Regions from separate parts of the Lentzea miocenica genome, predicted to be linked through region 1. Evidence: riboswitches for the same ligand, from Rfam matches in the RefSeq annotation. Region 1 holds a riboswitch; the other holds the start of a gene.
What was found. Region 1 has a riboswitch for glycine ahead of gcvP (aminomethyl-transferring glycine dehydrogenase). Riboswitches for the same ligand answer to the same signal wherever they lie in the genome.

Region 2: it holds a riboswitch for glycine, as region 1 does, so the genes downstream of both, gcvH (glycine cleavage system protein GcvH) here and gcvP (aminomethyl-transferring glycine dehydrogenase) in region 1, are expected to answer to the same signal.

Annotation. Positions count from the first base shown of each region.
Region 1 covers NZ_JAXAVW010000058.1:18,307-26,031, forward strand. The annotation lists gene SK803_RS43930 (hypothetical protein) at 1-113, shown strand, start outside; gene gcvP (aminomethyl-transferring glycine dehydrogenase) at 159-3,050, opposite strand; glycine riboswitch at 3,211-3,306, opposite strand; gene SK803_RS43940 (Clp protease N-terminal domain-containing protein) at 3,363-4,322, opposite strand; gene SK803_RS43945 (MerR family transcriptional regulator) at 4,403-4,969, opposite strand; gene SK803_RS43950 (bifunctional nuclease family protein) at 5,306-5,779, opposite strand; gene SK803_RS43955 (MerR family transcriptional regulator) at 5,905-6,492, opposite strand; gene garA (glycogen accumulation regulator GarA) at 6,496-6,954, opposite strand; gene gcvH (glycine cleavage system protein GcvH) at 7,068-7,451, opposite strand; gene SK803_RS43970 (CDP-alcohol phosphatidyltransferase family protein) at 7,494-7,725, opposite strand, start outside.
Region 2 covers NZ_JAXAVW010000009.1:230,949-238,673, reverse strand. The annotation lists gene SK803_RS13480 (alpha-L-fucosidase) at 1-2,016, opposite strand, end outside; glycine riboswitch at 2,166-2,259, shown strand; gene gcvH (glycine cleavage system protein GcvH) at 2,322-2,702, shown strand; gene SK803_RS13470 (L-serine ammonia-lyase) at 2,735-4,099, shown strand; gene SK803_RS13465 (winged helix-turn-helix transcriptional regulator) at 4,115-4,468, opposite strand; gene SK803_RS13460 (LAGLIDADG family homing endonuclease) at 4,557-7,313, opposite strand.

The DNA.
Region 1 (7,725 bases):
TCGAGCGGATGCACCCCGAGTGCTTCCACTACGCGTTCGAGCACGACCTGAACAAGCCGGGCATCGGCGTCGACGAGAACTGCGGCGACGACGCCTGTCCTTCGGCGGTATGAGAAACGGGCGCACCCCCGAGTGCGCCCGTTTCCTTTCTACCTAGATCAGCTGCCGTACGCGGAGAGCGGCGGGCAGGAGCAGACCAGGTTGCGGTCGCCCTTCGCGCCGTCGATGCGGCGGACCGGCGGCCAGATCTTCGGAGCACCGGTACCGGCCGGGTAGACGGCCTCCTCGCGGGTGTACGGGTGGTTCCACTCGCCGACGGTCACGCAGGCCGCGGTGTGCGGGGCGTTGCGCAGCGGGTTGTCCTCCGCGGTCCACTCGCCGGAGCCAACGCGGTCGATCTCGTGCTTGATGGCGATCATGGCGTCGATGAACCTGTCGATCTCGGCCAGGTCCTCGGACTCGGTCGGCTCGACCATCAGGGTGCCGGCGACCGGGAACGACATCGTCGGGGCGTGCAGGCCGTAGTCGGCGAGGCGCTTGGCGACGTCGTCCACCGTCACGCCGGTGGCCTTGGTGATCGGGCGCAGGTCGAGGATGCACTCGTGGGCCACGAAGCCGCCCTCGCCGGTGTAGAGGACCGGGTAGTGCTCGTCCAGCCGGCGCGCGACGTAGTTCGCGGCGGCCACGGCGGTCAGGGTGGCGCGGCGCAGGCCGTCGCCGCCCATCATGCGCACGTAGGCCCACGAGATCGGCAGGATCGACGCGGAACCCCACGGGGCGGCGGAGATCGGGCCGACGCCGGTCGCCGGGCCCGCGGTGGGCTGCAGCGGGTGGTTCGGCAGGAACGGCGCGAGGTGCGAGCGGACGCCGATCGGGCCGACGCCGGGGCCACCGCCGCCGTGCGGGATGCAGAACGTCTTGTGCAGGTTCAGGTGCGAGACGTCCGAACCGAACTTGCCGTAGCGCGCCAGGCCGATCAGGGCGTTGAGGTTCGCGCCGTCGACGTACACCTGGCCGCCCGCGTCGTGGACCAGGCCGCAGACCTCGCTGACGGTGTCCTCGTACACGCCGTGGGTCGACGGGTAGGTGATCATGATCGCGGCGAGGTCGTCGGCGTGCTCCGCGACGGTCTCGCGCAGGTGACCCATGTCGATGTTGCCCTTGTCGTCGCACTTCACGACGACGACGCGCATGCCCGCCATGACGGCGGAAGCGGCGTTGGTGCCGTGGGCGGACGACGGGATCAGGCAGACGTCACGGTCGGCGTTGCCGTTCGCGCGGTGGTACGCGCGGATCGCCAGCAGACCGGCGAACTCGCCCTGCGAACCGGCGTTGGGCTGCAACGACACCGCGTCGTAGCCGGTGACCTCGGCGAGCCACGCCTCCAGGTCGGAGACGATCTTCAGCAGACCCTTGGCGTCCTCGACGGGCGCGAACGGGTGCAGCGTCGAGAACTCCGGCCAGGTGATGGACTCCATCTCCGCGGTGGCGTTCAGCTTCATCGTGCAGGAACCGAGCGGGATCATGCTGCGGTCGAGCGCGACGTCCTTGTCCGACAACGCACGCAGGTACCGCAGCAGCGCGGTCTCGGAGCGGTGCGCGTGGAACACCGGGTGGGTCAGGTAGTCGGAGGTGCGGCGCAGGTCGGCCGGGATGCCGTCCGCGGTGTCGGCGTCGATCGCGTCCACATCGGACCCGGTGACACCGAAGGCTTCCCACACGGCGACGAGGTGCGCGCGCGTGGTCTTCTCGTCGCAGGCGATCGCCACGACGTCGGCGTCGACCTGACGCAGGTTGATGCCGGCCTCGCGCGCCTTGGCGACGACCGCCGCGGCCTGGCCCTCGACGCGCACCTGGACGGTGTCGAAGAACTCGCCGTGCACGACGTCGAGACCGGCCTCGCACAGGCCCGTGGCGAGCACGGTGGCCAGTCGGTGCACGCGGGTCGCGATCGACCGCAGGCCCTCAGGACCGTGGTAGACCGCGTACATGGAGGCGATCACGGCGAGCAGCACCTGTGCGGTGCAGATGTTCGACGTGGCCTTCTCACGGCGGATGTGCTGCTCACGCGTCTGCAACGCCAAGCGGTAGGCCAGCGAGCCGTCGGAGTCGACGGAGACGCCGACCAGTCGGCCGGGCAGCTGGCGCTCCAGTCCGGACCGGACGGCCATGTACCCGGCGTGCGGGCCGCCGAAGCCGATCGGCACACCGAAGCGCTGCGTGGTGCCGACCACGACGTCCGCGCCGATCTCGCCCGGCGCGCGCAGCAGCGTCAGCGCCAGCAGGTCCGCGACGACGACGGCCTGCGCGCCCGCCGCGTGGATCTCCTCGATCAGCGCGGCCTGGTCGCGCACCACACCGGACGCACCGGGGTACGACAGCAGCACGCCGTAGAAGTCGCCGCCCAGGCCGAGGCCCTCGATGCCCTGCGACAGGTCGGCGACGACGATCTCGATGCCCAGCGGCTCGGCGCGCGTCTCGATGACGGCCAGCGTCTGCGGCAGCGTGTCGGCGTCGACGACGAACTTGTTCGACTTCGAGCGACCGGCGCGGCGCACCAGGGTCATGGCCTCGGCGGCGGCGGTCGACTCGTCCAGCATGGACGCGTTCGCGACCGGCAGGCCGGTCAGGTCGCCGACCATGGTCTGGAAGTTCAGCAGCGCCTCGAGCCGGCCCTGCGAGATCTCGGGCTGGTACGGCGTGTACGCGGTGTACCAGGCGGGCGACTCCAGCACGTTGCGCAGGATGACGCCCGGCGTGACGGTGTCGTAGTAGCCGAGGCCGATCATCTGCGTCATCGGGCGGTTCTGCGACGCGAGCTCACGCAGCTCGGCCAGCGCCTCGGTCTCGGTGGCCGGGGCCGGCAGGTCGAGCACGAGGTCGCGCTCGTGGATCGACGAAGGCACCGCGCGCTGCGCCAGCTCCTCCAGCGATCCGACGCCGATGACGTCGAGGATGCGCGCCAGTTCGGCGGGGCGCGGACCGACGTGGCGGTCGGCGAACGGGGTGCCGTGCTCGAGAGCGGCGAGCGGAATGCGGTCCTGCGTCATCAAACGCCTCCGGGTGGCTGCGGGCACACGTGTCCTGTGCCCTCCCCGCTCTGTCCGTACCCGTGACGGGCGCCTGAGAGGTTCACCCCGTTGTGACGCGGGGCTTTCACCGTCGGCGGGACCCCCGAAAACTCTTCGGCGGTCCACTTTCCAGAGGCGTCTAGCTCATGCGGTCCTGGATGCCTGAGAGGTTCCCGGGGAGGGACTTGCTCCTTCGGCGCCGGGCTCGAAGCCCGGACTCTCCCGCCTGAGTTCAGCGACTACCCGTGAAGAATACCCGCAGGCAGCCCAGCTAGTCCCCAAGGACGCGACCTACGTCTCAACAGCGAGACCGCGCAGCACCCTGCCGACCGGGTCGAGCAGGTCCTCGCGCACCGCCACCAGCAGGTGCGAGGTGCTCACCACCTCGTCCCCGCGCTGGGCCGCGACGAGCTTCGCGCCCTCGACGAACCTCTCGACCCCGGCACCGGTCGCGGCCGGCAACGTGGCCGGATCCACTCCCGCCGCACGCAGCGCCGCCGCCCCACCGGACTCGAACTCCGGCCGCAACCGCCGCCCGGCGACCGTCAGCTGGTGGTCGACCGTCAGCACCGCCGCCACGAGGTCGGCGGCCGTTGCTTCCTGGCGTCCGGCTGCCACAGCGAGCCTCGTCGCCTCGTTCCGCACCACGGTCAGCACCGGTCCGCCCAGGCCCTGGCCGCGGGCGACGAACCGGATCAGCCACCGCACGTAGCCGCCACCGGAGTCACCCTCCAACGCGCCGGCCCGGCGCAGCAGATACACGGCTGGAGCCTCTTCCGGTTGCGCGGCCTTCCGCACGGCCGCGGTCGTGGCGTCGACGTCCACGCGCAGGACGGTGAACAGGTCAGCGGCCCGTCCGGACTCGAGCGACAGCAACGCCACCGAGAGGTGGGTCGTGGTCAGCACACCGTCGCCGGCCGCGGCGATCGCCGCGCGCAGACACCCGTCCAGCGCACGACTCGCCGGCAGCGCGGGCTCGACGAGGACGTGGTCGTGGGCCGCGCGCATCAACGCGGTCACGTCCGGACCGGGGTCGCCGGACCCGCCGTCGTCACCGGCCCAGTTGTCGACACCCCGCGCCATCGCCTGTGCCCGCACCGACTTCACGCCCAGCCTGCGGCCGGGGCCGATCGTGTCCGCCAGGGCGATCAGCAGGTTCTCGGTGCCGACGAAGCCGAACTCCAGCCGGGACGCTCGCTTCACCGCGGCCGCCAGCACCTTCACGACCTGCTTGGAGGGTGTGCACTTCATGCGCTCAACGCTAGGGAGCGCGTGATCGGAGACGCTGCTGCCGACTGGCCACACAGGACAGCCAGTCGGCCATGGTCTGCTCAGCCCGTCGCGCGCTCCCGCCGGCGGCGCGTCAGCTCGTCCTCCGTCATGGGAGCGATCTCCATGCCGTCCGCACGTTCGGCCGGGAACTCGTGGATCGTGCCGGAGATCTCCCGCATCGCACCGCTCACCGCGATGCCGAACACGCCCTGGCCGCCCTGCAGCAGATCGACGACCTCTTCGGGCGAGGTGCACTCGTAGACGGTCGTGCCGTCCGAGAAGAGGGTGATCTTCGCCAGGTCCTGCACGCCACGACGGCGCAGGTGGTCGACGGCCACCCTGATGTTCTGCAACGAGACGCCGGTGTCCAGCAGTCTCTTCACCACCTTCAGGACCAGGATGTCCTTGAAGGAGTAGAGCCGTTGACTCCCGGAACCGTGGGCCATCCTTATCGTCGGAGCGACGAGTCCGGTCCTGGCCCAGTAGTCGAGCTGCCGGTACGTGATGCCCGCGATCTGACACGCCGCGGGACCCCGGTAGCCGACGAGCTCGTCCGGCAGCGAGGAGTCCGGGAACAGCTCACCCTGCTGCCCGGATTCGGCCCTCACGGGCGCTTCCTCGGCCACGCCTGCCTCCCCTCGCCAACGGCCACGAAAGTCGAGGCCGTCAAGCCACCACGTCAGCTCTCACGAACCGGGTGACGTCCACTCGAGTTCGACGGTAAGACCGGCCGGAGGGCAGGTCAACGCGACGCGCGGGGAGGATCGACCCTCAACCTGAGGTGGAGAGTCACAGCGTCACCCGAAGTGGGACGTTCAGGTGACGTTTAGTGATCGTTTAGCGGCCAAAGCGTGCAGAAAGTAGCCCGAGTGAGCGACACGCTTGTGGGTTATAACGGTTCCAAACAAGACGGACAGCGACACTGCCCATGTCCCGTCTATGTGTCCGCTCCGCGACTGTGCTTATGTGTCCGCTCCGCGGAAGTCCTCCGGGGAGACCGAGTCGAGGAACTCGCGGAACTTCTCGACCTCGTCCTCCTGCTCGTCCGGGATGATGAGGCCGGCCTCTGCCAGGACGGACTCCTCCGCGTGGATCGGCACGCCCACGCGCAACGCCAGCGCCACCGAGTCCGAGGGTCGCGCGGAGACCCGCACGTCGCCGTCGAACACGAGCTCGGCGAAGAACGTGCCCTCCTGCAGGTCGGTGATCCGCACCTGTTCGAGGTTGCGGCCCAGCGCCCCGATGACGTCCTTCAGCAGGTCGTGGGTGAGAGGCCGAGCCGGGCGGACACCCTGTTGCTCGAGTGCGATGGCAGTGGCTTCGACGGACCCGATCCAGATCGGCAGGTACCGCTCGCCCTCGGTTTCGCGCAGCAGAAGGATCGGCTGGTTCTGGGGCAGCTCTACCCGGACGCCCACGACGCGCATCTCACTCATCGGGTCTCGCCTCCCTCTGACTCGTTGGGGAGTACCCGGTTTCGCCTCCGAGCATCCCCCGGCGTATGCGTTCGACGCTACCCGCCAAGCGGGCCGTGTGCTCAATTGTTGCGGGCAGAACGTGATCAAGATGATTGCCGCAGGCCCGCTCTTACCAACAACGTGTGCAACGAGGTGAACAGGTCAGCCAATTCCCGAACCGTCTCGGGATCTGAGAAGGATTTCAGCAGAACCACCTCGTGATCCGCTGCCGCGCGGACCGCGCGCAGGTGCTCGCGCTCGACGCCGAGTCCGGTCATCGTCCGGATCATGCGGAGCGTCGCGAGGTCATCGACGGTGAAACGGCCGCCGGGGCCGGCGCGCAGCAGGCCGTCGCGTTCCAGCTGGGACAGCTGTTCCGCGCTGATTCCGGCCTGGGCCAGCAGATCGATCCGCGACACCGACACGGAGTCCGCGGGAACGGTGTCGAGCTGTTCGCGGATCACCTTGAGCGGCAGGTATCTGTCGCGTTGTGCGGACAGCACGAACCGCAGCCTCTCGACGTCCGCCACGGAGAACTGGCGGTAGCCGGAGGCCGTGCGTGCCGGGCGGACCAGCCCCTCCGCTTCCAGGAAGCGGATCTTGGAGATGGTGACGTCGGGGAACTCGGGACGAAGCTGCGAGAGCACCGCCCCGATGCTGAGCACCCCGCGTTGTGGCCGCCCGGCCGTCACGCGTCAGGCTCCCGCGGAGCCTGGACCCGTCAGGAAGACGAGACGGAACTTGCCGATCTGGACCTCGTCACCGTTCGCGAGGACGGCCTGGTCGACCGGCTCGCGGTTGACGTAGGTGCCGTTGAGGCTGCCCACGTCGATGACGACGAACTCGCCGCTCTCCCGGCGGAACTCGGCGTGGCGGCGCGAGACCGTCACGTCGTCCAGGAAGATGTCGCTGTCGGGGTGGCGCCCCGCGCTCGTCGTGTCGCGGTCCAGCAAGAACCGGGAACCGGCGTTCGGGCCGCGCTTCACCACGAGCAGCGCGGAACCGGCGGGAAGTGCGTCTACACCGGCAACGGCCGGCTCCTGGGCGGGCGCCTCGGCGCCGCCCTCCATCTCCTGGAGGAAGTCCGCCCGGAAGACGGAGGTCCGCTCCGGGGACTGCTCCGGCGGAACGCCTGGGCCGTCGTTCGTGCTCACCTGAGCTCTCCTCCTGCTGCTGGATCCGTCACTTCCGGTAAAACCTATCGCGTTCGGGTCGCCACCCTCAGCGCGGCTCCCCTTCCGGCCGAAGAGGCGGCGAAAGATCGACGTCACTCCTTCTCCACCAAGGCCTTGTAGCCCTCCGCGTCCAGCAGGCCTTCCAGCGCGTCCGCGTCGTTCAGACGGATCTCCACCATCCAGCCCTCGCCGTACGGATCGGTGTTGACCGAGTCCGGCGTCTGCACCAACGCGTCGTTGATGGCGACGACCTCACCGTCGAGCGGCGAGTAGAGGTCGGACACGCTCTTGGTCGACTCGACCTCGCCGAACGTGTCGCCGGCCGCGACTGTGTGGCCGACCTCGGGCAGCTGGACGAAGACGACGTCACCGAGCTGTTCCTGGGCGTAGTCGGTGATGCCGACCCGCACGGTGTTCTCGCCCGTGCTGGCGACCCACTCGTGTTCCTCGGTGTAGCGAAGCTCCTCGGGAATCAACTGACTGCGCTCCTCGTGCTGAACCTGTATGGGGTGATCTTTTCACGCGGCCCTGCCGGGAGTGACCCGCAGGGCCAGGAAGAACTGGTAGACGTACAGCAGCGCCGACCACAGGTAGAGCGCCCCGCCCCAGACCGTGAACGCGTAGGCGATCGGCTGGGCGGCCTGCGCCCACGCCGAATCGCCCTGCGCGAGCAGCAGCAGGGGGAAGGCGTACAGCAGGTTGAAGGTCGCGGCCTTGCCCAGGTACGTGACCTCGAACGGGGCCCAGCCC
Region 2 (7,725 bases), on a different contig from region 1:
CAGCGAACCCAGCTGGGCCATCCGCGACCAGTACGTCGTGCCGTAGATCGACTCGCCGTTGGTCTTCAACCAGGCGCCCGTCTCACGCAGGCGCTGCCGCATGATCTCCGGGATCGAGCCGTCCGCCCGCGGGCCGATGTCGAGCAGGAAGTTGCCGTTCTTGGACGTCGTGTCGACCAGCGTGTCGATCACCTCGTCGGCGGTCATGTACATCGAGTCCGGCGTCGCCCGGTTCCACCCGTACGAACGCGGGTCGAGGCCGCGCGAGGCCTCCCACTTCTTCACCACGGTGTTCGGGTACGTCGCGTACTCCGGCGTCGTGTAGTCGTGGGTCGGGATGCCGCACCTGTCGTCGACCGTCACGTCCTTCGGGACGGCCCGGTTCTTGGCCTTGTTGAAGTAGTCGGCCAGCACCCGCCGCGAGTCGTTCGCGCCGCCGATGTCGCACCAGATGACGTCCGGGTCGTACCCGTCGACCAGTTCGGTCATCTGCGGCGCCTGGTAGTCGCGCACGAAGTCCCGTCCGGACTGGTAGCCGGTGTAGGGCTCGGCGGCGCCCGTGTACGGGTTGCGAGGTCCGTGACCCGACCACGGGTTGTCCGGGTTGAACCACTCCGGCATCGAGAAGTAGAGCCCGTTCTTGAGCCCCGGCGTGTACTTCCGCGACGCGTCGAACAGCTCCTTGACCAGGTCGCGCTTCGGTCCCAGATCGACGGAGTCGCGGCCGGACACCTTCGAGTCCCACAGCGCGAAACCCTCGTGGTGCTTCGAGGTCAGCACGTAGTACTTGGCACCGGCCTCCTCGAAGAGCTTCACCCAGTCCTTCGGGTCGAACTTCGAGGCCGTGAACTGCGGGATGAACTGGTCGTATGAGAAGTCCTTCCCGAACATCGCCGCGTGGTACGGGTGCACGGCGTTGTCCGGGTTCTGCATCCACTGCCAGTACCACTCCGCGTACTGCTCGCCCGGTGGCGACCACGCGGGCACCGAGTAGAGGCCCCAGTGGATGAAGATGCCGAACTTGGCGTCGTCGAACCAGTACGGCGACTCGTGCGTGCCCAACGAGGCGTCGGTCGCCTGGTAGTCCGCCACACCCAGCGAGAACTTGGCGTTCTGCGAGGCCGAGACGCGTCCGGACGTCGCGATGACCTTCCCGTCGAACGTGCCGGTCCGGTAGGCGTGGATCCCGATCCGCACCCGCGCCTCCTCGCCCGGTGCCAGCCGGCGCACGAGAGCCGGTTGCAACGTCACGACACCGAGCCCCTCCGCGCGCACCGAGACGTTCGAAACCCACTGGTCACCGAGGTTCACGACGGTGGCCTCGATCGTCTGGCCACCCAGCCGCGGCAGCTTTGGCGTGCTGCGCGCGGACCGGACCGCGAGCACCGCGCCCTTGCCGGCCGGTTGGAGGGACAGCGCGAACACGTGCAGCGAGGACTTGCCCTCCACGGCCGGGTTCGTCACCGGCAGCGTGATGCCGACGGCCTCCTTCTGGGGATCTGCCCAGAGCTGGGCGGTCCCGATCGACACGGGATGCTGGTCGGTGCCACCGGGGGAGTACCGGAACGGCGCGGAGATCGGACCACTGCCCGAGTACCAGTCAGGTCCGCTGATCGAACCGGTCGTCGTGGACCCGTCCGCGTAGTGCATGGTCGCGGTTCCGCCCGCCGCACCGTACGAGGACGCCACCAGGAAGTGCGCGGTCAGATAACGGCCGCGCGGAAGCTCGATCCGCTGCCCGAGGGCCACGGCGTTGTTCTTGGCCTGTGAATTACCCGGGAAGAGGTACGGCACGCCGTCGGCCGTGACCTGCCCGGACGGCAGTGCCTCCGCCGGGAAGGCATAGCCGGAACCGTCGAAGTCGCCGGTCCGGTCCGACGCGGTGTCGATGCCGTCGTTGTCGAAGAGGTGGCCGATGGGGACTGTGACAGGAGCTGGTGCCTCGGCCGCGGTGGCAGCGGGAACAGGGGTGAGCACCAGTGAGGCGAGCAAGGCGACGATGAACGGTTTCCGCATGAGACCTCCGATGTCTGCCTCACCTCACCCTGGCAGCGCTCTCACCGATGTCAACCATCTCGCGTTGACACTTGGCGGTGGCCGCACATAGCGTTCGCGGTCGAGAACTGAAGACCGGCCGTGGTGCGCAGTGTTGATCACTGGGCACCGGAACCCGAGTGGGAGAGACCTCGACCGATCAGGTCGGGGCGCCGAAGGGGCAAGCTCCCGCACACTCTCAGGCAGCGAGACCGCTCGGGGTAGGCAACTCTGCACGGCGGAGGGGGACGCATGTTTCCTGACCCGTCACAGCCAGAGGAGTCGCCGTGGAGTTCCCCGAGAACCTGCTCTACACCGTCGAGCACGAGTGGGTCGACTGGACGCCGGGCACCCAGGACCCCCTGACCTGCGGAATCACCGAATACGCCGCCGACGCGCTCGGCGACATCGTCTTCGTCCAGCTGCCTGAGGTCGGTGCCAAGGTCGTCACCAACGCGGTCTGCGGCGAGCTGGAGTCCACGAAGTCAGTCAGCGACCTGTTCTCGCCCGTCACCGGTGAGGTGATCGAGGTCAACAGCGCTGTCGTCGACGACCCGGCGATCGTCAACAACGACCCGTACGGCGCCGGCTGGCTGTTCCGGGTTCGCGTCGAGTCGGCGGAGAACCTCCTCACGGCGGCCAAGTACGCCGAACTCACCAACATCTGACTGACCGCCCCACCACCACGAAGGACTGATCAGTGGCGATCAGCGTTTTCGACCTTTTCTCCGTCGGCATCGGACCGTCCAGCTCCCACACGGTCGGACCGATGCGCGCCGCGGCGATGTTCGTCGAGAAGCTCGGCGAACGAGTGTCCGAAGTGGACCGGGTGCGCGTCGAGCTGTTCGGCTCGCTCGGTGCGACCGGCCACGGCCACGGCAGCCCGAAGGCCGTGTTCCTCGGCCTCGAAGGCAACCATCCGGAAGAAGTCGACCCGACGGTCGCGGCCGTCAGGGTCGAGGAGATCGTCGCGAGCGGCCGGCTCCGGCTCGGCGGCGCGCACGAGATCGGTTTCGTGCACGACCGCGATCTCGTCATGCACCGCCGAAAGTCGCTTCCGTTGCACCCCAACGGAATGAGCTTCGAGGCGTTCCACGGCGACGAGTCGGTCGAGCGCGCCGTCTACTACTCGATCGGCGGCGGTTTCGTCGTCGACGAGAACGCCTCGGGCACCGACCGGATCAAACCGGACTCGACGCCGTTGCCGCACCCGTTCCTGACCGGCGACCAGCTCCTCGCGCGGTGCCGCGAAACTGGCATGTCGATCAGCGAGATCATGATGGCCAACGAGCTGTCGTGGCGGACTGAGGACGAGGTGCGCCAAGGACTTCTGCACATCTGGCACGTCATGCAGGAGTGCGTCGAACGCGGCTGCAACGAGCACGGCGTCCTGCCCGGCGGCCTGAAGGTCCGCCGCCGCGCCGCCGAGATGCGCAAAACGCTGGAGCGGGAGCACTTCGTCACCGACCCGCTGCGGGTCATGGACTGGGTCACGCTCTTCGCGTTGGCGGTCAACGAGGAGAACGCGGCAGGCGGCCGTGTCGTCACCGCGCCGACCAACGGCGCGGCCGGCATCGTGCCCGCGGTGCTGCACTACTACACGAAGTTCGTGCCGGGAGCCTCCGACGACGGCGTGGTCCGGTTCCTGCTCACGGCGGGCGCGATCGGCGTGCTGTTCAAGGAGAACGCCTCGATCTCCGGCGCCGAGGTCGGCTGTCAGGGCGAGGTCGGCTCGGCCTGTTCGATGGCCGCCGGCGGGCTCGCCGAAGTCCTCGGCGGCACCCCCGAACAGGTCGAGAACGCCGCCGAGATCGCGATGGAGCACAACCTCGGCCTGACGTGCGACCCGATCGGCGGCCTGGTGCAGATCCCGTGCATCGAACGCAACGCCGTCGCGTCGATCAAGGCGATCACCGCCGTGCGGATGGCGTTGCGCGGCGACGGTTCGCACTTCGTGTCGCTCGACAAGGTCATCAAGACCATGCGGGACACCGGCAAGGACATGTCGGTGAAGTACAAGGAGACCGCACGTGGCGGTCTCGCCGTGAACGTCATCGAGTGCTGAACGCCGTGAGGAGGTCTAGCGGGCGTCGTACGCCTGCTGGGCCGCCAGCACCTCCGGCATGCGCGCCTCCAGCATCTGGATCAGCGCGAGCAGCCGCTCGGCGGTGTCGCGGCCGAGCGGCGTGAGGGTGTAGTCGACGCGCGGCGGGTTCGTCGGCTGGGCGTCGCGGTGCACGAGCCCGTCCCGCTCCAGCGCGTGCAGCGTCTGCGAGAGCATCTTCTCGCTGACCCCGTCGACCCGGCGGCGCAGCTCGTTGAAGCGCAGCGGGCCGTCGAGGAGCGCGCTCATCGTGAGGCTGCCCCACCGGCCGGTGACGTGCTCCAGCGTGGGACGTGACGGGCACGCCTTCGCGAACACGTTGTACTCCATGGCGGCCAGGATACCTGGTGAAAACGCTTACGAAAAGTAAGTGGCAATGGTGAAGGGCCCGCACTCAGCGTGTGCGGGCCCTCACTTCCTAAAACGGCCAGTCGGCGTTCCGGCCTGCTTCGAGCAGCGGCACCATCCGGAAAGTCGCGTCGGTCAGGCCACCGAATTCGTGCCGGTTGGCCTTGCCGGTCGCGTACGCCGCCTTCTGGTATCCGCCCAGGTTGAAGCCGTAGATCGGCACGTGCGACGGCACGACGTCCGAGACGCCCTGGCCGTAGTGCCCGCCGATCGTCTGCATGTCCGAGATGATGAACACGCGGTCGTGACCCCGGTAGGCCCGCTTCAGCGACCCGGTGATGTCGGTGCCGTGCCCGACCTCGCCGATCCGCTTCAGGAACCGGCCGACCGTGCGGATCACCGACGCCCCGCGCGCGATGTCGTGCCGGAACGTGCCGTCCGCGAAGCCGACCACGTCGACCTGCTCGCCCTTGGCACCCAGTGCGACGCCGAACACCGCCGCGGCCTTGGCCGGGGTGACCTTCGACTTCGCCGAGATCGTGCCGTGCGTCATCGACGCCGAGGTGTCGATGAGGATCAGCGACCGGCCCGGCAGCGCGGGCAGGTTGCTCAGCGACGCCTGCAGCGCCTGGTCCAGGGCGTGGCCCCAGCGCAGGCTCGGTGCCGCCTCGTACGCCGACAGGAACCGAAACGGGAACTGCCGCGAGCGAGCGACCTGGCCCGGGTCGGCCAGCCGTGCCGCGACGGCTGCCGCGACCTCGTCGGACATGCCCGCCTCGTCGAAGTTCCTGAGGTTGCGAAGGCAGTTGCCGGTGACCAACCCTGCCGCCACGAACACGTTCGACGGCTCCACAGTCACGCAGTACGTCGGACGCTCACCTCCGTCTTCGACCGACACGACCCGGTCCAGTGCGACGGCCTCGTCGTAGCCGTGCATGTCGCTGCTCGCTGGTGCCACGTGCGCAAGCTGCTCCGCCAGCTGTGCGAGCTTGGTCGCCTTGTATCCGATCCGAAGATCGAGCAGGCTGGCCAGCCGCACCACCGCGGTCGCCCGGTTGACCTCGACGATGTGAAGCGGGTGCCGGCTCTGAATGCGGCCACTGCGCACTTGTGGCGCGCGCTCGCGGACGATGTTGGTGACACCAAGCCGAAGCAGCGCGTCCGAGACCTGCTCGGCCAGCCGCCGTGACACTGTCGCGTACTCGACAGTGCCATGCACCGTGCCCTTCGGGTTGACCCGCTCACGCACGCATCCGTCGGTGTCGATCAGCCCGGAGAGCGCGCCGATCCAGAACTCTCGGCTGAAAGGCCGGTTGGGCAGAGACTTGACCTCGCACCGCTTGCCCCACACGTCGTAAGCACGCAGAATCTCGGCCAGCGGGTTGCGCTTCCACTGCTTGAACGGGAACCGCAGCCTGACGATCCGGCCGTTCGCAGTCTCCGTCACCCGGCAATCGTGCTTCGCCGCGTACTCCCGCATGAACGTCACTGCGCCGTCGTCAGGATCACCGTGGAACTCCGGCGTCAGCGCCGTCATGCCACCGTCGCCCAGCATCGCACCGACGAAGTACCCGTCCCATGCGTCGCCCTCGTCTCCGAAGTAACCAGCCGTGAGTGGAGCTGGAATGCGGTCGCCTGGGCGCAGTTCGTCAGACGTCGTCCACTCCCATGCCTGACGACCGGTTCGGCGCTGACGGATCCAGCGGTGGTCCGTCGTGGCGTCCACAGTGCGGCCGGAGGCGAAACGAATGGTCACGACTGGCCGGACGCCCGTGTCGAGCCAAGCCGAGGGAACCGTTGGGATGAGCCTTCCCACCGAGTGATCGCGAGGTCCCTGGTTGGCGCCGTACTTGACTGGACGTGTGTCCCATGCCTTGTCGTAAGACAGAACCGGAAGCCGGCGAGCCACGACGTCCTCGATGGGAGCTGTCGTTCCATCAGCGAGCCAAACAGGGGTGCCTTCGGCCAGGCACGCCATGTAGCCCATCGACGGCGCCAGCGCCTCCCACACCTCCTTCGTCAGCGGACCCTGCAGCCAGCCGGCCACCGACTCCCACGTCATCCCGGCCCGGCGCAGCACGTCGGCCGCGTCGGGACGCGCGAAGAGCGCCCGGCGCTGCTCGACCGGCCACGCCATCAGCTCACGGCGTGCCGCGGTCATGCGCAGCGCGTCCGGTACCGCCACGTCGCTGTCGCGGCGCCGGTCCAGCATGTACTGGAAGAGCGAGCCCTGCCAGTCGGCGGCGGGCGAGGGGTGGGCGAGGTTCAGCACGTCGGCCATCCGGAAGCCACGGGCGTCGCTGTCCCACTTGAGGACCGCGCGCTCGTCGTACAGGCGCTTCACGGCGTCGGCGATACCGCGCTTGATCGGCTTCGGCACGCGCCGGCCGTTCGCGCCGGTCCAGTAGGCGAGGAGTTCGCCCGGCTCGTCGGCGCGCTGCAGCACGGAGTCGATGACGGCACGGTTGGTGACGCCCGCGTCGGACTCGGCCACGAGCCGTGCGAACACGAACTCGGCCGCGCCGACGAGCGACGCCGTGCGCATGTTCGCCTCGCTGCGCAGCCACTTCAGCAGGCGCGCGGTCCACTCGGGATCCGCGAGCGCGGCGGTGTGGACGAGCTCGGCGAACCGGTTGTCGCGCTGACCGCCCGACTCGTAGAAGGTGGCCTCGCCGCCCATGTTCGACACGGCGAGCAGGAACAGCTCGGACTTCGTGTCGCGGGCGTAGCCGTCGCCGCCTTCGTAGGTGCGACCGGACGGTGCCGGCGCCGTGGCGACCGGGCTGGTGCCCGCCGGACGTGCACGGAAAATGTTGAACTTCGCCATCGGCTCTTCCCCCTCAAGACAAAAGAAAGGGGAGCCCACAAACGACACACGTGTCCGAGATCAAGGTCGCGGAAGGTACATCAGCTGCTCTGCCGAACTGAGCTACAGCCGTGAGGCTGGCAGGATTCGAACCTGCGACCCGCCCATTAACAGTGGAAGTAACCCTCTGCTTCGCACCGGACACGTGTGAAGTTGTGCGCTCCCGAGATCAAACGCGCCAACGGGTTGTTTGCGTTTTGAAGACGAAGTAACCGTTTGCTTCGCACCGGGTGCGACATCCATGTAACCACGCCGGGCCAGCGATTTAATTCCGGCCGATGTGGAGTTGTGGGGCGCCCGAGATCAAGTCGCGGAAGGTGACGTGCTCACCGAGGTGAGCGAAGACTGGCCGAGGCCAGCTTCAGGGATCGAA